3 regions of the Synechococcus sp. A18-25c genome follow, and region 3 is predicted to be linked to each of the others. Evidence: predicted binding sites of a transcription regulator. Region 3 holds the regulator's gene; each other region holds the start of a gene.
What was found. The regulator NtcA, encoded in region 3, controls nitrogen genes in cyanobacteria. The targets are predictions, from matches to a motif close to GTANCNNNNGNTAC.

Region 1: a site for NtcA is predicted at 4,423-4,436, ahead of urtA (urea ABC transporter substrate-binding protein). Genes of this name have one in related genera too.
Region 2: a site for NtcA is predicted at 4,135-4,148, ahead of SynA1825c_RS06320 (DUF4278 domain-containing protein). Genes of this name have one in related genera too.

The regions. Positions count from the first base shown of each region.
Region 1 is NZ_CP047957.1:2,430,453-2,436,660, reverse strand. Features, by position in the region: gene ureC (urease subunit alpha) at 1-980, opposite strand, end outside; gene SynA1825c_RS13120 (urease subunit beta) at 984-1,304, opposite strand; gene SynA1825c_RS13115 (urease subunit gamma) at 1,315-1,617, opposite strand; gene SynA1825c_RS13110 (urease accessory protein UreD) at 1,636-2,574, opposite strand; gene ureE (urease accessory protein UreE) at 2,674-3,126, shown strand; gene SynA1825c_RS13100 (urease accessory protein UreF) at 3,123-3,791, shown strand; gene ureG (urease accessory protein UreG) at 3,791-4,396, shown strand; gene urtA (urea ABC transporter substrate-binding protein) at 4,516-5,826, shown strand; gene SynA1825c_RS13085 (branched-chain amino acid ABC transporter permease) at 5,920-6,208, shown strand, end outside.
Region 2 is NZ_CP047957.1:1,136,465-1,142,672, reverse strand. Features, by position in the region: gene SynA1825c_RS06350 (Nit6803 family nitrilase) at 1-735, opposite strand, end outside; gene SynA1825c_RS06345 (MSMEG_0572/Sll0783 family nitrogen starvation response protein) at 758-1,240, opposite strand; gene SynA1825c_RS06340 (MSMEG_0569 family flavin-dependent oxidoreductase) at 1,421-2,722, shown strand; gene SynA1825c_RS06335 (hypothetical protein) at 2,782-3,030, opposite strand; gene SynA1825c_RS06330 (hypothetical protein) at 2,999-3,373, opposite strand; gene SynA1825c_RS13630 (hypothetical protein) at 3,377-3,508, opposite strand; gene SynA1825c_RS13770 (hypothetical protein) at 3,624-4,061, shown strand; gene SynA1825c_RS06320 (DUF4278 domain-containing protein) at 4,233-4,340, shown strand; gene SynA1825c_RS06315 (hypothetical protein) at 4,460-4,624, shown strand; gene SynA1825c_RS06310 (2Fe-2S iron-sulfur cluster-binding protein) at 4,638-4,931, opposite strand; gene SynA1825c_RS06305 (hypothetical protein) at 5,091-5,642, shown strand; gene SynA1825c_RS06300 (SDR family NAD(P)-dependent oxidoreductase) at 5,655-6,208, opposite strand, start outside.
Region 3 is NZ_CP047957.1:317,307-323,514, reverse strand. Features, by position in the region: gene SynA1825c_RS01540 (thioredoxin domain-containing protein) at 1-256, shown strand, start outside; gene thyX (FAD-dependent thymidylate synthase) at 326-1,051, shown strand; gene dcd (dCTP deaminase) at 1,072-1,665, opposite strand; gene SynA1825c_RS01525 (cob(I)yrinic acid a,c-diamide adenosyltransferase) at 1,665-2,273, opposite strand; gene rph (ribonuclease PH) at 2,409-3,131, shown strand; gene ntcA (global nitrogen regulator NtcA) at 3,210-3,944, shown strand; gene SynA1825c_RS01510 (DUF3084 domain-containing protein) at 4,003-5,208, shown strand; gene SynA1825c_RS01505 (resolvase) at 5,205-5,636, shown strand; gene SynA1825c_RS01500 (DUF3146 family protein) at 5,620-5,877, opposite strand; gene pth (aminoacyl-tRNA hydrolase) at 5,877-6,208, opposite strand, start outside.

The DNA of each region.
Region 1 (6,208 bases), 400 kb from region 3:
TTCGGGTCGAGGTGGTGGCACACCATCAGCATGTCGAGGTGTTCCTCGAGCGTGTTGCGGGTGTAGGGCCGGGTTGGGTTGGTGCTGCTCGGAAGCACGTTGGCCTCGCCGCAGATCTTGATGATGTCGGGGGCATGGCCGCCGCCGGCACCTTCCGTGTGGAAGGTGTGAATGGTGCGTCCTTTGATGGCGGCGATCGTGTCTTCCACGAAGCCGGCTTCATTCAAGGTGTCGGTGTGGATGCACACTTGTACATCCATCCGGTCGGCCACCGACAGGCAGGCATCGATCGTGGCGGGAGTAGTGCCCCAGTCTTCATGCAGCTTCAGGCCGCAGGCGCCTGCGCGCACCTGCTCTTCCAGGGCTTCTGGGGTGCTGGCGTTGCCTTTGCCGAAGAAGCCCAGGTTCACTGGCAAGCCTTCGGCGGCTTGGAGCATCCGGCCGATGTGGAAGGCGCCGGGCGTGCAGGTGGTGGCATTGGTGCCGGTGGCCGGTCCGGTGCCACCGCCCATCAGGGTGGTGACCCCGCTGGCCAGGGCGGTTTCGATCTGCTGGGGGCAGATGAAGTGGATGTGGGTGTCGATGCCACCGGCCGTGAGGATGTGTCCTTCGCCGGCGATGGCTTCCGTGCCGGGGCCCACCACGATCGTCACCCCTTCCTGGGTGTCGGGGTTACCGGCTTTGCCGATACCGACGATGCGGCCGTCCTTGAGGCCGACATCCGCTTTCACGATGCCCCACCAGTCGAGGATCAGGGCATTGGTGATCACCGTATCGACGGCGCCTTCGGCACGCGGGGTCTGGGACTGGCCCATGCCGTCGCGGATCACCTTGCCGCCGCCGAACTTCACCTCATCGCCGTAGACGGTGTAGTCCTTCTCGACTTCCAGAATCAGATCGGTGTCGGCCAGGCGAACCCGGTCGCCGGTGGTGGGTCCATAGGTTTCGGCGTAGGCCTGGCGGGAGATGCGGTAGGGCATGGGTCAGGCGTCGAGGGGTCCGTTGATCTGGCCGTTGAAGCCGATGACGCGTCGCGCACCGGCGAAGGGAATCAGGTGCACGTCGCGGCTGTCGCCGGGTTCGAAGCGGATGGCGGTGCCAGCGGGGATGTCGAGCCGTTGACCGCGGGCCGCGGCACGGTCGAACTGCAGGGCGGCGTTGGCTTCGGCGAAATGGAAATGGGAGCCCACCTGCACCGGCCGGTCGCCGCTGTTGGAGACGCTCAGCGTGGTGACGGGGCGGCCTGCATTCAGCTCGAGTTCTCCCGGTTCGGGGAGCAGTTCGCCTGGTATGAGAGGTGCCATGGGTTCTGCCTCAGCGAATCGGGTCGTGCAGGGTGACGAGCTTGGTGCCATCGGGAAAGACCGCTTCGATCTGCACCTCATGGACGAGCTCGGGCACTCCCTCCATCACCTGGTCTTGACGCAGCCAGGTGGTGCCGTCCTGCATCAGCTCCGCCACGCTCTTGCCGTCGCGGGCGCCTTCCAGCACCAGAAAACTGAGCCAGGCCACCGCTTCGGGGTGGTTGAGTTTCAGACCACGGTTCAAGCGCCGCTCAGCCAGCAGTGCTGCGGTCACGATTAGGAGCTTGTCCTTTTCCTGGGGACTGAGATGCATGGCGAAGCTCGGTCTTGTTCAGTGTGTCTCTGCCGGCGCCGGCGCAGTGTTCAGTGTGGACTTTGATCGCTGTAAGGGCTGTTCCTGTAAGGGCCAAACCCGTGGGATCTCGGGCTGACTGAGGTTCCTCAAGTGGCGGGTGCGGGCCCAGATACGGCTGAACCAGAAGCGAGCGTCGCGGCTGGAGTGGCCCAGATAGCGAGCCACCAGTCCTTGCGCCAGCGCACTGCAGCGCATCGTGCCCTCCAGGCCTTCACGATCCGCCCGTGCTCCGTCCAGCAGCTCTTGGATTTCCGATGGTTGCAGCTTGCGAGGGGCGGCCCATGCGAGGGATCCAAACACCGGGGCTCCGCCCATGCCGTGGTTGTCACTCAGGCTGTCGCCCCCCAGTTCGATTCGGTCCACGAGTTCCCAGCGACGTCCTTCAGGGCCACAACGTTGAATCTCCAAGCTGGAGCGCCATCGACCCTGATCGAGCTGTTCGCCCGCAGCGGTCCGTCCTAGTCGCACAATCTCGGCACTGAGGAACGACGCGTTGTCAGGCAGGGTCACGTTCAGGTTCTGCTCATAGAGCGCGTTGGCATACAGCACCAGTTCCTGGGGGAGCCACTCCAGATCCCCATGGTCACTGAGATGTGCCTTCACGGTTTGCTGTGCCCAAGAGCCTTGGGGCTGGATGCGGCTAAGGCCGATCGATCCATACACCTTCTGCGCGGCCACACTGGTTACCAGGCTGCGACTGTGATCTAAAAGGTTCAGATCGATGCTGAGGCGGTCACCCCCCACCAGCCCTCCCGCTGTGTGCAGCAGGGGGATATCGCAGCGGCCATCGCCGCCGATTTCGCCTCGCATCAGTTTGAAGGGCGCACTGCAGCCCCCTTGATGGCGTGTGCGGCCGTGCTGATCCATGTGGAATTGCAGCTGGCAACGGCCGTGCCAGGGCTCAAGACCTCTCATTCGAGAAGGCTCGGATGGCAAGGACCGATTGTTTTGTAGCAGTGCACACCAAATTTGGGGACGTTGCTGGGCAGTCTTCAAGCAGCAAGAGGGTTGCTCGTGAGTGACACGGTGATCGTGTTGGAGAAGCGTTGTGAGCCAGACGGTGCGATGGTCGGTTTGCAGCTGCCGCTGACCGCGACTGAGCGCACTGTGCTGCGAGGAAGGCGTCAGACGGCTTGCGGTTGCCAGGTTTTGCTCCAACTGCCGAGGCATGGTGCTTTGAAGCCCGGGGATTGCCTCACGGATCAAGCCTGTTCCGTGCGGGTGGAGGTCACCGCTGCACCGGAAGCCTTGCTGCGAGTGCAAGCGGGGTCTGCTCTGGCATTGCTCAAAGCGGCTTATCACCTGGGTAATCGCCATGTGGCTCTTGAGCTGCATGAGCAACAGCTGCTGTTGCCTGACGATCCTGTGCTGGCTGACATGTTGCAGACCCTGGGGCTGCGGGTGAGCCGCTGCTGTCAGCCCTTCGCTCCTGAACGTGGGGCCTATGCGGAGCATTCCCACGGATGACGTCGCTGTCTTTGCTCCAGCTGGTGAGTCCTGCCCTTCCGGTGGGCGCTTTCAGTTATTCCGAGGGGCTGGAAGTGCTGATTCAGTCGGGGGCGATTGCGGATGACTTTCAGTTGCAGGGTTGGTTGGAGGCTGAGCTGTGCCGTGGTGCCTTGCGCTTGGAGGCTTCCGCGCTTCCCTCATTAGCGCGGGAGGTTGCAGCCTGGTGCGGGGGTGATGCTGCGGCAAAGCAGCGCTTGATCGATTTGGATGGATGGCTTCTGGCCACCCGTGAAGCTTCTGAGGTCCGTGCGCAACTGCGTCAGATGGGATTGTCTTTGGTTCAGTTGTTGGCTGACATGGGCCGGCCGCTCCCCGACGCGGTGCCATTGAGCTGGCCAAGCGCCTGGGCCGCTGCGGCATCGGCGTTAGAGGTTTCCAAGGAGGAGATGGTGGAGGGTTATCTCTACGGCTGGGTTGCCAATCAGCTCAGTGCTGCCGTTCGGCTGCTGCCGCTGGGGCCGACGCGTGCTCAGGTGCTGCAGCACCGCTTGCAGCCCTTGATTAGGCGTGAAGCGGAACAATTGCTGGCCTGTGGGTCTCGAACGCTCTGGAATGGTGGCGTGGGTGCGGGGATGGCACAGCTCGCCCATGCTGAGTTGTATTCCCGCCTGTTTCGAAGCTGATGAGCAGCAAGCTGCGTCTTGGGGTGGCTGGTCCGGTGGGTTCAGGGAAAACGGCCCTGGTGGAAGCGCTCTGTCGTCGCCTCCGTGATCAACTGCAGCTGGCTGTGGTAACCAACGATATTTATACGCATGAGGATGCCCAATTCCTGACGCGTGTTGGAGCTCTGGAGCCGGAGCGGATTCGTGGAGTGGAGACCGGTGGCTGCCCCCACACGGCGATTCGTGAGGACTGCTCGATTAATCGGGCGGCTGTTGCTGAGTTGGAGGACCAGTTCCCTGGTCTGGATCTGGTGCTGGTGGAAAGCGGTGGTGACAATCTCGCGGCCAGCTTCAGTCCAGAGCTGGTTGACCTTTGCATTTATGTGATCGATGTGGCGGCTGGCGACAAGATTCCGCGCAAAGGCGGGCCCGGTATTACGCGGTCGGATCTGCTGGTGATCAACAAGATTGATCTGGCCCCATTGGTTGGAGCCGATCTGGCGGTGATGGAGCGCGACACGCTCGCGATGCGCGGGGAGCGTCCTTGGTGCTTCACCAATCTCCACAGCGGAGAGGGGCTCGAACGCATCATTGAGTTTGTGTATCGACAGCTACCTAATCTTTGATTGCCGCCCGCTTGGGGGGCAAAAATGTTCCTCTTGATACGTTCTTGTAGTGAGTGTGAGGGCCATGGTCAGGGTTCGGTCGTCGTCAGACGTCCGTCCATCACCGTATTGCACATTTCATGAGCTCCTCTCTCTCAAAGCGTTTGTTTGCCGGCCTGGCCGCAACGTCGTTGGGTCTGGCTGTGACCGCCTGCGGCGGTGGTGAGAAGGCCGCCACCAACGCCAAGTGCGACGCCAATGGCGAAAACTGCACTGTCACCGTCGGCATCCTTCACTCCTTAACCGGCACGATGGCGATCTCCGAGAAGACGCTTGTCGATACCGAAGAGTTGGCGATCGAAGAGATCAACGCCGCCGGCGGCGTTGAAGTGGATGGCAAGAAATACATGATCGAAACCATCGTTGAAGACGGTGCTTCTTCTTGGCCCACCTTTGCTGAGAAGTCCAAAAAGCTGATCGACCAGGACAATGTGCCTGTGGTCTTTGGTGGTTGGACCTCCGCCAGCCGCAAGGAAATGCTCCCGGTTTACGAGTCCAAGGACGCTTTCCTCTACTACCCGATCCAGTACGAGGGTCAGGAGTGCTCCAACAACATCTTCTACACCGGTGCGACTCCGAACCAGCAGTCTGAGCCTGCGACCAAGTTCATGTATGAGAAGTCGCCTGCCGCTGGCAAGCCCTTCTTCCTCGTGGGTTCGGACTACGTCTTCCCCCGCACCTCCAACACCATCACCAAATCCCAGGTGGAGCAGCTGGGCGGCACGGTGGTCGGCGAGGACTACCTGCCCTTGGGTAACACGGAAGTCGCCCCGATCATCGCCAAGATCAAGGAGGCCCTGCCTGACGGCGGTGTGATCATCAACACCCTGAATGGTGACCAAAACGTCGCCTTCTTCAAGCAGATTCAGGATGCTGGCCTCACCCCCGCTAACGGTTACTACGTGATGAGCTACTCCATCGCGGAAGAGGAGATCAGCACGATTGGACCTGAGTTCCTTGAGGGCCACTACGGCGCTTGGAACTACATGATGTCAATCGACACGCCTGCTTCCAAGAAGTTCGCGGCTGACTTCAAGGCGAAGTACGGCGAAGACCGTCAGGTGGCTGACCCTCAGGAGTCTGCCTACAACATGGTTTATCTCTGGAAAGCTGCCGTTGAGAAGGCCAACAGCTTCGAGAACGACAAGGTGCGTGAAGCTCTCGTCGGCATCGAATTTGATGCGCCTCAGGGCAAGGTCACTGTGATGCCGAATCATCACCTGTCCCAAACCGTGCGCATCGGTCAGATCACCAAGGATGGACAGTTCGCCATCCTCGAGGAGACCGATGGCCCGATCGCTCCCCAGGCCTGGAACCAGATCCACCCTGATTCCACCGGCTTTGCCTGCGACTGGACCGATGCCTCCAAGGGCGGCAAGTACAAGCTCTGATCGGCTGATTCAAGCTCGATCTTTCCTTGCAGAGGAGCTCGTTTTCGGGCTCCTTTTTTCGTCGTTTTCCTGAACGTTTCGTTTCAGACAGTCGTGCAACTGCTTTTTGAAAGCCTGTTCAACGGCGTGGCTATCGGCTCAGTGCTGCTCATGGCCGCCCTTGGATTGGCGATTGTTTTTGGCCTGATGGGGGTGATCAACCTCGCCCATGGTGAGCTGATCATGCTGGGGGCGTACACCACTTTCGTGGTGCAGTTGATTTTTAAGTTGCCGGCGTTGGCCCCCGTCTACGACCTTTACGTCCTGGTTTCGATTCCAATCGCGTTTCTCGTCAGCGGCGTGGTTGGTGTGTTGTTGGAACGCACGGTGATTCGCCGTCTTT
Region 2 (6,208 bases), 820 kb from region 3:
CACTGCGGTGTGACACCCCCCTTGAAACGCCTTGTGCAGACCCGACTCGGACGTGATCGACGCATAGTCGTCGGGGTGCAACCACCCGGTGGAGCAGATCACGAAACACCCGGCTTCAAGCGCGTGATGGCGCATGGTCACGGCGGTCTGTTCTGTGAAGATTGGTCCCACCAGTGAACCGGGGAACTGCGCACAGTGGATCTCCTCTCCCTGGGCCATCAAGGCATAGCGGGCCAGGGGGTTGTAGTGCTCCCAACAGGCGAGCGCGCCGACACGGGCCAACGGCGTCTGCACAACCTTGAGGCCTGAGCCATCACCCTGACCCCAGACCATTCGCTCGTGATAGGTCGGCGTGATTTTTCGCCGCTTCAGAGCCAGTTCGCCGCAGCTGTTGAACAACAGCTGCGTGTTGTAAAGCGTTCCACCATCGCGCTCGTTGACGCCTAACAGAACTTGCATGCCGTACTGACGAGCAGCAGCGGCAACAGCATCGGTTACTGGGCCGGGAACAACCACGGCCTGGTCGTAGAGAGCCAGATGGGATCGCCCCATCAAAACCGGCGGCTCAACAAATGAAAAGTAGGGGTAGTAAGGAAGAAATGTTTCAGGGAAAACAATCAATTCCACCCCTTGGGCCGCGGCCTCAGCCATGGCATCCAGCACCTTTTGGAGCGATCCGTCCAGGCTGAAGAGGACGGGACGGATCTGCGCGGCAGCAACTTTGACGGTGGTCACAGTGGAGAGCCTCAGGAAGGAATCAAAGCGTCCAGGTGTCAAGAATGAAGGCGCCTTCCTTGCGGTGCATCAACACGATGTCGAGAACATCAAGAGGATTCACGGGCGTAATTCCAGGCATCAATGCTTTTTCACCATGGCCATACAAAGCCTGCAAGGCGAACCGACAGGCATACACTTTTCCGCCTTGATCCATGAACTTCTGGAGGCGTGCATTGAAGTTCAGATGACCATCAAATGCCGCATCACCCAGCTTGGGAAAACCGCGCATCACACCCAGCGTGACACCAGGTCCGTAGAGCAAAACCGACGTTTCGAAGCCTTTGTTGATCAGACGACTGGCTTGGAGCAGATTCACTAAGCCAATCGAGCCCTCAAACGCCACGGTGTGGAACGTGATTAGGGCTTTTTCTCCCGGCTCAGCTTTCACATCAGGGAAGACCTTTTCTTCGTAATCAACGAGAAAGTCGCCAGGCTGATTGGCGGGACGATCTACGGTAGGCATGTAAAGTTTTCATAAGCAACTTAATCGTGGCTGCATCGCCGTGATCTGCGATGTGCTTATTGCAACCAAAACGAGGACGTAAGTACGCCGCTCGGTTGGCGATTTAGTGCTTTTCACTACAGCGTTGTTTGTTTTCTGAGAAATGATGTTTTTAAAGCTGTCTTCAAGACATCGCTGCTAGTGGTTGCGCAACCTCAATTACCACCGCAGCGACGTTCAGCTGTTGTCATCGGTGCAGGCCAGGCGGGCCTTTCCGTTGCCTACGCATTGCAGCAGCAGGGAATCCGACCGCTGGTTCTCGAAAAGAATCGTGTGGCCTACGCCTGGGACCAACAGCGCTGGGATTCTTTTTGCCTGGTCACGCCGAATTGGCAATGCCGTTTGCCTGACTTCCCCTACAAAGGGGATGAGCCCGACGGCTTCATGGGTAAGGCGTCGATTGTGGAGTATCTGCAACGCTTCGCACAACATGTCAACGCTGACCTTCGCGAGGGCGTTGCCGTCTCACGGTTGCAACCGATCGTGAACGGATATCGGCTCGACACCAGCGAGGGAGTCATCGAAGCCGAACACGTCATCGTTGCCACCGGGGGTTATCACATTCCCCGACGCCATCCATGCGCCGAACGCATTTCAGCGGCTGTTCTTCAACTGGATGCACGGTCTTACCGCAATCCCACGTCACTCCCCGATGGTCCAGTGCTGGTTGTCGGCAATGGTCAATCCGGCAGTCAGATCGCTGAAGACCTCCACCTGGCAGGTCGTTCCGTGCACCTCAGTGTGGGACGTGCCCCACGTTCTCCGCGCCGTTATCGCGGCAAAGACGTTGTGGATTGGCTGGATCGGATGGGCTACTACGCCATGCCGATCAGCGATCACACGGATCCACGCTCGGTGCGAGCAAAGACCAACCACTACCTCACAGGCCGAGATGGTGGGCGTGAGATTGATCTGCGTCGACGAGCCAAGGAAGGCATGCGCCTGCATGGCCGGCTCTCGACCATCTCCAGCGAACACATTGGTTTCGCTGGTGACCTGGCCACCAACCTCGATCAAGCCGATGCGGTGTATTGCCGCATCCGCACCAGCATTGACAGCTGGATCGAACAGGAAGGAATTGATGCACCAGTCGAACCGCCCTATTCCCCCTGTTGGCAGCCCCCTCCGATCGATGATCCCGGCATTGACCTGACCTCAGAGCCCCTTGCCGCGGTGATCTGGTGCACGGGTTACCGAAGCGACTTCAGCTGGATTGAGGCGCCCGTTTTCGATGGGAGTGGATTGCCGGCCCATGATCGCGGCGTCACCCAAAGCGCTGGTCTTTATTTCATCGGCTTGCCTTGGCTGCACACCTGGGGGTCCGGGCGGTTTTGCGGCGTTAGCGACGATGCGCGTTATCTCGCCCAAGTAATCAATCTGCGATTGCAACGTCGTGATGCCTGCCAAGAACGCCTGGAATGCACGGCAATCTTGGGGTCTTAAGAGAGAACGCAAAAACTCTGGAAGTGGAACGAGCCTGAGCGCTCGCACCACCCGATCCATCAATCCACCAGAAATTCACTGCGCAGCGCGCGGGCATCTTGAATGCGCTGTTCCAAAGCCAGCTGCCGCAGCCGGCGCTGCAACCAAGTCTTCAGCCGAGTGGACGCCACCGATTTGTTGAGGAGAGCGTCAGACGGCTCCGGATCACCGAAGGGAATGGTCATCGATCCACGCCGGTGCTTAACCCTAGGCAGAGGATCCGGTTGGGTGATGGGATCAAGCGTGGGCATCCAGACGGCGACGGGCATCCGCCTGCGTGCGGTGGAGGGCAGCGCGCACAGGCAGAAGACAGGCGAGCACATTGACCAGGATCAACACCAGTCCCACAGCACTTTGAATCCAGATATTCAGCTTCTCGGCGTCTGACAGCCCTCCAAAGACCAATGAATCAGGGTTACAAGGAAACAACTCAACAGCCATGAAGGACAAGCCAGTCGAGATCAGCAGCACGACCAATCGCGCGACGACATCCCATAGCAACGGTGTGAATGTGCGACGGGTGATGGCGTAATAGATGCCAGCAAAAGGCAGGAGCGCATGAGCGACCGACCGGGGCCAGACACGATCGTGAAGGCGACGCACCAGAGCCATCTGTCAGCTGGATTGCTGCGGTGGCCCTGCGAATCGTTGCTGCAAGGCACGGTGATCCGCGCGAATGGAGGGGATTGATTCAACGACGATGCCCAGCACAAGCAGGGTCAGTCCCAATTGGAGGATCGGATCCAACCGCCACACCTGAAAAAAAAAGGATCGAGCCCACCAGCGGCAGGGCAAGGCAGCGTCCGGCTCGAATGCGTGTTCATGCCGATTGTTTTTCCCCGACTGCGGATCTATCTCTGTATTGATTGATACAGGAGGATCCAATGACGGATGCCACTCCACCACAGCACGATCGCCGCTCGATCTGAGAGGGAGGTCCTTCATTGGCGCCCAGCGCGAGCCTCTCTCTGCCATCGCAGAACCCGGAGACACCATGCTGATCAACAAGCACAAGAACACCGTCCAGCCCACCGAGCCGCTGCTGAACACCGTCAGCGCCTCAATGGAATGCCAGGCACGCAACGATCGTCAGACCTATTTCTCGATCACCCGAAGCCTTGTGAAGGCCCAGTTTCAGTTGGCTGACCAGGAGCTGAGCCAACGCGTCTGGCAAGACGTGGCCGACCGCGACCTCGAAGTGGGCCGGATCATCCATCTGATGTATGGCTGCTGGTTTCACGGCGACAACGAGGCCATGACCGAAACCGACGATCAATTCCTGTCGATGAGCGTGATGTAGCCCCGCGTAACAAGTCTCCCCTGTGTATCCGCGTGAACAACACGGGGGTTGACCAAGGCGTTATAAAAAGTCTGTAGCAACCGCTACCTACAACGTTCACCTCACGTTTCGTGAGGCGCAGTTCGACTCAGGCCATGGAACGGGGACCTGAGCTTGCTTCGAGGAACCCTCATGACCCTGACCTATCGCGGCCAGAAGTACGTCGTCAACCACGCTCCCGCTGAGCGCAATCAGTCGGCCAACGTCGTCTATCGCGGTCAAAAGCTCACCAGCAAATGACCTTCAGGCATTCGCCAACTCTCCAAGCCCCACTCCGGTGGGGCTTTTTTTGATGCCAGCAGGAGAGTCTCCAGCCAAAACAAAGCCAAGATTTAGGCTGAGGAATTCACCTTCACTTCATGCACGAGGTCAGGAAGTTCAGAGTCGCTTTTGCCAAACAGGGAACCAACGCCATCAGCAACGGCAACATCATCCAAGCCCTCGACCTTGAAGCCGCCCGCAAGATCGCCAAAACAATGGCGACCCCCAGAGAGGAAGTGGTGTTCGTGAAGCAGTGCGACTAGGCGCCAACCGCACTCAGAACAACTGCTCCTCCGCCTCCGCCTCAATCTTGCAATCGCTTTTGGGGTAGGCAACACAAAGCAGACCGAAACCCTGCTCCATTTGCTCATCATCCAGGAAGCTCTGATCGCTTTGATCGAGATCGCCAGAGATGACCTTGCCAGCGCAGGTGGAGCAGGCTCCAGCCCGGCAGGAATAGGGAAGTTCAACCCCGGCTTCTTCGGCCGCATCCAGGATGTATTGATCACCCTCACACGTGAAAGACTGCTCGGATTCCTTGCCGATCATCGTGATTGTGAATGATGCCATCGGTTCTTGACGCAGATATCCACCACAGTCATTCACCCCAACCAAAATCACGAACAATTGGCGCATTCTCTTTGGGATCACGTCATCAAACGAGGATATGTATCAACAGCAACGAAACATTCGCGGTCATGATTGCGACGGCAGGAACACACAAACCACTTGGATATCAAACAGGTCGTGTCGTACTGGCTGATGCCCGATCAGCAAACAGCAGCGGCACTGAAGCAGATTTCTGACTGCGCACAGCAGCAGCTGAATGGCTGCTGGCTGCCGCCGCACATCACCCTTTACAGCGACCATCTCGACAGCTTCGATCTGGCGATCGAACACCTGATCGCTGCTGCAAAACAGCATCAACCACTCCAGCTTCAGCCACAGGCGATCGAAGCTGGTGCCGCATTCACGCAAAGCCTGATGCTCCGCTTCAGCGTGGAACAGAGTGAGAAGGCTGCGCAAGCCGCACTGCAGGCCTGGTCTCAAAACCTCTGCCACCGCTCCGCCAATGCACTGAGCTACCAACTGGACCCACATTTGAGCCTGCTTTACAGCAACGACCCCTTGCCGACCCGACAGGCCTGCGCCGCAAGCCTGACACCCCCTTCCAACTCCCTGCGCTTTGATCGCATCGGCGCCGTCAGCCATCCGTTCCGAATCGAGACAGCGGACGACATCGCAGCATTCACCCCACTCGCGAGCCAAAAGCTGGACTGATCGCGCAGACCCCTACAAACTGGCCAGCAAAGCCTCCGAGCCATTCCACAGCGCCGCCGCCTTGGCGAGATCAGTGGCTTCAGCACTGGTGTCGACCAGCTCAAAACGATGCACTCCAGGACGCACCAAGTGGTTGCTGCGGTAGCTGAATCCCGGCGTGGCAATCCCATCGTCGAGACACAGCGCTGTCAGTAAGGCACCGGCACGGGGCAGTGATTCCGTGAGGCGCAGCAGATCGCGGGCCACCCACGCAAACGCTGCCATTCCCAGAGGATTCTGCTGGCGGCTGTAGCGGAAAAAGCCCCCCGAGTCACGCGCAATCACCAACCCCGGACTCCAGGCCATCACCGGAATGGCGCCCTCAAGCCTCCGGTTCAGTTCCCGAGCCAACAACACATTGCAGAGCTTGCTGTCTTTGTAGGCCTTGTCGCCATCGAACACTGGGCTGCCATCCAGCATCGGGCAACCAGCGCCCTGATGCAGGCCGCTGAGATCACCAAGCCCAGCAGGCTTTCCCACCTTTCCGCCACCGCTGACCGGGTTGTGCACTTCCGAAGCAGTGATCA
Region 3 (6,208 bases):
CAACATCGATAACCCTCGCTGGCTGGATCTGACCGACCGCTACGACGTCACCGGGATTCCCCAGCTGAATCTGTTTGCTGCCGATGGCAGCATGCGGGGACGGTCACTCGGCGGCCGCAAGGCTGATGAGCTGAATGCCATCGCAAGCGCACTGCTCGACGACGCCCCTTTGCCTGTGATCGCAGGGATCGGGAGCACCAGTCCCGTGCCGGAAGCCGCCGCGTTTGATGCCACCGGACCACGAAGCCATGCATAGAGTCCGCCTGTTGCCATTCGATGCGGCCATGATCAGCCGACATCCCGTTCCCTCGACCTGACCGCTGCCATGGACTCCCGCTTCAGGGTTGACCTGATCTCCGCCACACCCAACCCCCAGCAGTGTGTCTACGCAGGCATGCATCAGGACTACAGCGAAGGATTCGTCGCCGGTGACCGGGAGGAATGGCCAGACGAGACCCGGGCTGGCGAAATCTGCGTGAAACGTCTCCTGGCTGGTGAGCGTGGGCACTATGGCCCTTTGGAACACGCCCAGATCGTGCTGAATGTGGGTTGGTTCCCTCACTCCGTGATGCAGCAGGCACGCACGCACCGCGTGGGAGTGAGCTTCGATGTGCAGTCGATGCGGTACACAGGCGAACGCATCTGCCGTGCCGCTGACGGGGAGCTGGACCTAGAGGAGGTGTTCTACTTGCGCCCCGTTGGGGACTACAGCGATCGCCAGGGGAAGAAGTACACCTACAGCGACACCCTCAGAGACAACGACCTGACACTGTGCCGGCAGGCCGCGGAGCGCTACCGGGACCTGCTGCGTTCAGGATTTGCCGAAGAGCACGCCCGCGGCATCTTGCCGTTCGACTACCGGCAGCACTTTGTGGTGAGTTTCAGCCTTCGAGCCTTTCTCCACTTCATGGATCTCAGAGCAAAACTCGACGCCCAGCAGGAGATCCGCGAACTCTGTGATCTGATGTGGCCGCATCTGCAGCAGTGGGCTCCAGAATTTGCCGCTTGGTATGAAAAAACCAGGCTTCACAGGGCAAGGCTGGCGCCCTGAGATTTCAGACCTGAAGACATTCAGACCTTGGCGAGGGTCACCCGCTCAGGCTGATGTTGATATTTGCCCTGACGATCGCTGTACGTGGTGTCGCAGGGATCACCCTCAAAAAACAACAGCTGGCAGATCCCTTCATTGGCATAGATCCGGCAGTCAGCTCCGGAACTGTTGCTGAATTCCAGCGTGAGATGACCTTCCCAGCTTGCTTCCGCCGGCGTGGTGTTCACAATGATGCCCAAGCGCGCATAGGTGCTTTTGCCAAGGCAAATCACGGTGATGTTCGGCGGCACTTTCATTTTTTCCAGCGCCACACCAAGCCCGTAGGAATGGGCAGGAAGAATGAAATACTCACCGTCCTCATCCCGGTGCAGTTCCGTGGGTTCGAGGTTGGCGGGGTTGAATCGCTTGGGATTCATCACCGTGCCGGGCACGTGTTTGAAAATCAGAAACTCCTGAGGCGACAGCCGCAGGTCGTAGCCATATGACGAACATCCGAAACTCAGAACAGGATGCTGTCGGTGATCGGGATCGAGGTGACGAACCAAGCCACCCTGAAAAGGTTCCAGCATGCCGGAGGCAGCCTGTTCCGTGATCCAGCGGTCGTTCTTAAGCATCAGAAACCCCGGCGCAGTTCGGTGACCTGATCCGCGAGCCCCATCAGAGACTCAGGAATGGAAGTCCCTGTGATGATCACATCCATGGATCCTGGACGGGCTTCCAAACTCGCACGCACATCCTCTTCATCGAGGTATCCAAGCGCAATCGCCAAACCCAGCTCATCAAGCACCAGCTGATCAAGATCGCCGCAGGCGAGATGAGCACGGCACACCAACCAGACCGCTTCGACCGCCTCAATGGTGGAGGGCAGGGATGCGCTGGCGGGCTGCGACAAACATTCCATCACCGCTGGTCGCATCCAGGTCATGCGGTCACACAAAGTGAGCGCAGCCTCAGGGCCCTGGGCAACACCGCCCTTGAGAAACTGCGCCACGCCAACGCGGCTTCCCAGACCAGCACTGCGCAACGCCTGACTCAGCACAGTGCCAAAACTGCCGCGGTAGGGCGCGGTGTGGACCTGAAGCTGGCCTTCGGGAGCCACCAGATGCAGTGGCGGACGGGGGTCGAGTGCTGGTAAAGGCTGGAGACGCGAGCGCTCCACGACCCCATGATCGGCACCGCGTGTGTCGCGGGATCGATGGCTGGAGCTCAGGCTTGCGGTCATCGCGTTCGTCTTGGCTGGCCCACAACAGCCAGCGGACTTCGAATCTAGCGGTGAAAACGCGATCCACAAGATCTTCGACACCATCCCTGGTGTCTCATGCCGAATGTCAGGCTCATCAACATCCGCAAATAACTGATGGGCGAAACCGCTCGCAACGATGGCCGCTCGCCCGCCGACCTGAGGGCGTTCTCCGTGGAATGGGACCCCATGGGCTTTGCCCTGAGCTCCGTGATCGTGCGCACCGGCCGAACCGCAGTGCTCTGCAGCGTTTGCCACGAAGAGGGGGTCCCCCGCTGGCGTCGGGATCAAGGTCTGGGGTGGCTGAGTGCTGAATATCGATTGCTGCCGGGATCCACTCCAGAACGTCAGCGGCGCGAATTGATGAAACTCTCCGGCCGCACGCAGGAGATTCAGCGCTTGATCGGTCGCAGCCTGCGGGCGTGCCTCAACATGGACGTGCTTGGGGAAAACACCCTGCTCGTGGACTGCGACGTGATTCAGGCTGATGCGGGCACCCGAACCGCGGCGATCACCGGCTCCTGGCTGGCCTTGCAGAAAGGCTGCGAACGCTTAGTCGAGCAAGGCCTCCTCAGCGATAGTCCCGTGCAAGCACAGGTGGCCGCCGTGTCTGTGGGTCTGATCGATGGCGCCCCTCAACTGGATCTCGACTACAGCGAAGACAGCCGTGCCGATGTGGATCTGAATGTCGTGATGAACGACGCCGGAGATCTTCTGGAGCTGCAGGGCACAGCTGAAGGTGCAGCCTTCAGCCGCAAACAGCTGAACAGCCTGCTGGACTTAGCCGAACCTGGCCTCAAGCAGCTGATGGCATGCCAAGGGCAAGCACTCCAGAACTGACCAGCAGCCTGAAACGTGTTGATTGCTACAGGGTGACCCCGCATCGCTCCGTAACTTCCCTCCATCAGATGGCTGTAGATGGCAGAAGCGATACGCGGATTCAGCCGGACCGTCCCACACGTTGGTCGGTTGCCTGAAACCAGCCTGACTAACGCTCCCACGCCCTCCAGCCGCACGCTGCTGGAGGTGATTCGTGATCTGGAGGGCGCCAGTACCGAACTGGTGGAGCGCAACAAAACGATCTTTTTCCCTGGCGACCCGGCGGAACGCGTTTACTTAATTCGCCGCGGCGCCGTGCGTCTTTCCAGGGTCTATGAGTCCGGCGAAGAAATCACCGTGGCGCTGCTGCGAGAAAACAGTCTCTTCGGGGTGCTCTCACTGCTCACTGGTCATCGTTCCGATCGCTTCTATCACTCCGTTGCTTTTACGCGGGTGGAGATGGTGACAGCTCCGGCGAGCTCTGTGAGGCAAGCAATCGAAGCCGACACCAGCGTCGGTCTTCTCCTTTTGCAGGGTCTGTCCAGCCGCATCCTCCAGACCGAAACCATGATCGAAACGCTCACACACCGCGACATGTCGTCGCGGCTGGTGAGTTTTCTGTTGGTGCTTTGCCGCGATTTCGGCATTCCCAGCACTCAGGGCATCACGATCGACCTGCGTTTGTCCCACCAAGCCATTGCCGAAGCCATCGGCTCCACGCGGGTCACAATCACCCGTCTGCTCGGAGACCTGCGCAACTCCGGCTTAGTGGAGATCGACCGCAAAAAGATCACCGTTCTTGACCCCATCGCCCTGGCCAAGCGGTTCAGCTGAGCGCTCGACGGGTGAAGATGGGCACCACTTCAGCGGCCTGCCGCAGGGTTGAAAGCACGTGACAGGCTGGCTGCTGCTGTTGAGCCTCCTCATCCTGGGAGGGGTGCTTTCAACGCTTGGAGATCGCCTGGGCTCAAAGGTGGGCAAAGCCCGATTGAGTCTGTTTGGCTTACGCCCCCGACAGACCGCCGTGGTGATCACTGTGCTCACGGGAAGCCTCATCAGTGTTCTGTCGCTCGGGCTGATGCTGCTGGTGAGTCGCCAACTGCGGGTCGGTCTCTTCGAACTCGATGAACTCCAGGCGCGTCTACGCAGCAGCCGCACCGCCTTGAAGGCCAGTCGAGAGGCGCAGCAGGAGTCACGCGAGCAGCTCGAGCAGGCTCGCAGCGATGAAATCGCAGCTCGACAGACTCTGGCTGACGCGCAAGCCCGCGCCAGCGAATTACGAAGCACGCTGCAACCACTGCAGGAACAGACCCTTCGCCTAGAAGCGGAACGTCAGCGCCTCAGCCAAGACGTCAGCAATCGTGATGCCGAAATCCGTCGCACGGATGCAGAGCTCCAGGCTGTTCGTCAACAAATTCGCGATGGCGAAAACGAACTGCTGCAACTTGAGGAAAATCTCCTGGCCCTAAGACGGGGCAACGTGGCTATCAGCAGCGGCCAGCCCCTTGCCACGGTCACCCTCAAACTCGATCGACCGGATCAGGCACGCCAGGTCATCGACCAAATTCTCAGAGAAGCCAATCAACTGGCCTATCAACAGGTGTTGCCGGGGGAAGCCCCGGATCGTCAGATTCTCTTGGTGCCGCGACAGGACATCAACCGGCTGGAACAGGCCATTCGCAAGCCTGGCACCTGGGTGGTTCTCCTGCGCTCCGCCGCCAATGTGCTTCGCGGTGAACGCGTGGTCTATGCCTTCCCGGATGTCCGTCCCAATGTCACTGTCACGATCGAAGGTGAAGTGCTGGCCACAACAGCGATCAACAGCAACGAACGCGATCCGCAAGCCATCCGCAACCGCCTCAATCTGCTGCTGGCATCGACGCTGGCAGAGGCTCAGCGCCGCGGCTCCCTCAGCCAGGGCCTTCAATTTGATGGCAACTCCCTCAACAGCCTCGCAAAGAAACTGATCGAACAGGGAGAGGGACGCGTTGAACTCGAGGCGGTAGCGGCACGCCGCAGCGAAACGGCCGATCCGGTGGCGATCGAGCTCAGAATCAAGCGAAGCTCCGGATCCAATTCCAATGCTGCGAGCCCATGAGCTGGATTGCCGCCCTTGATCCTGGTCGAAGCAAGTGCGGGCTGGTGCTCGCGTCCCTCCATCAACGCTGCGTGATCGAAGGGCATGTGCTGCCTGCCGATGCTGTGCTGAACACCCTGGAACGCTGGCAACGCTCCACACCGCCGGAACGATTGATCGTGGGCAACGGCACCTCAAGTGCTCACTGGACAGCGCAACTCTCCAACGTTCTGCCAGTGACTTTGGTGGATGAACGGGGCACGACGCTGACGGCACGAACCCGGTATTGGCAGCTGTGGCCACCGCGAGGTTGGCGCAGGCTGGTGCCTCTCGGACTGCGACTGCCCCCGGGTGAACTGGACGCGCTTGCAGCGCTGGTGATGCTGGAAAAGACCCTCGGGTTTCCGCTGGATTGGCCGGAACCACCTTCCATCAAAACCGGGCCCTGACCGTAAAGGTGTAATCCCCACCGGCCTCCAACCGATAATCCGACTTCACCAAAAAGCGCTGAAGCGCGTCCTGAATGAGGGCTCTACCCAGTGAAGGTTCAACGCAAAGTTCACCGCGATCGAAGAACCACTGAAATTCCCAGATGAATCCACCCGCCTGGACTTCACCCTGAAGGCATTGATCGCGAAAGCTCTGATGAAGCACACGCAAGTGAGCTGTGGTAGCTGGCAACCGCGCCATCAGACCGCTTCATCTTCAGTCAACGGAGCCAGATTCAACCCGTTGAGGTGATTTCCAGCACGATCCAGACCTTGGCGCTGGATGCGTTCCAGTCCTCGAAGAACCTCGTTCAGCACATCCTTGAGAAGCGGCTCTTCGTCCCGATTGAACTGACCGAGTACGTGGGACACAGTGCGGGCACGACGCTCCTCCGGGGTGCGGCCAGGGGCTCCAATCCCGATGCGCAACCGGGCGAATTGCTGCGTTCCCAGATGCTGAATGGTGCTTTTTAAGCCGTTATGGCCTCCTGCTCCACCGCCAGCACGCAGCCGCAGCCGACCCAGCGGTAGAT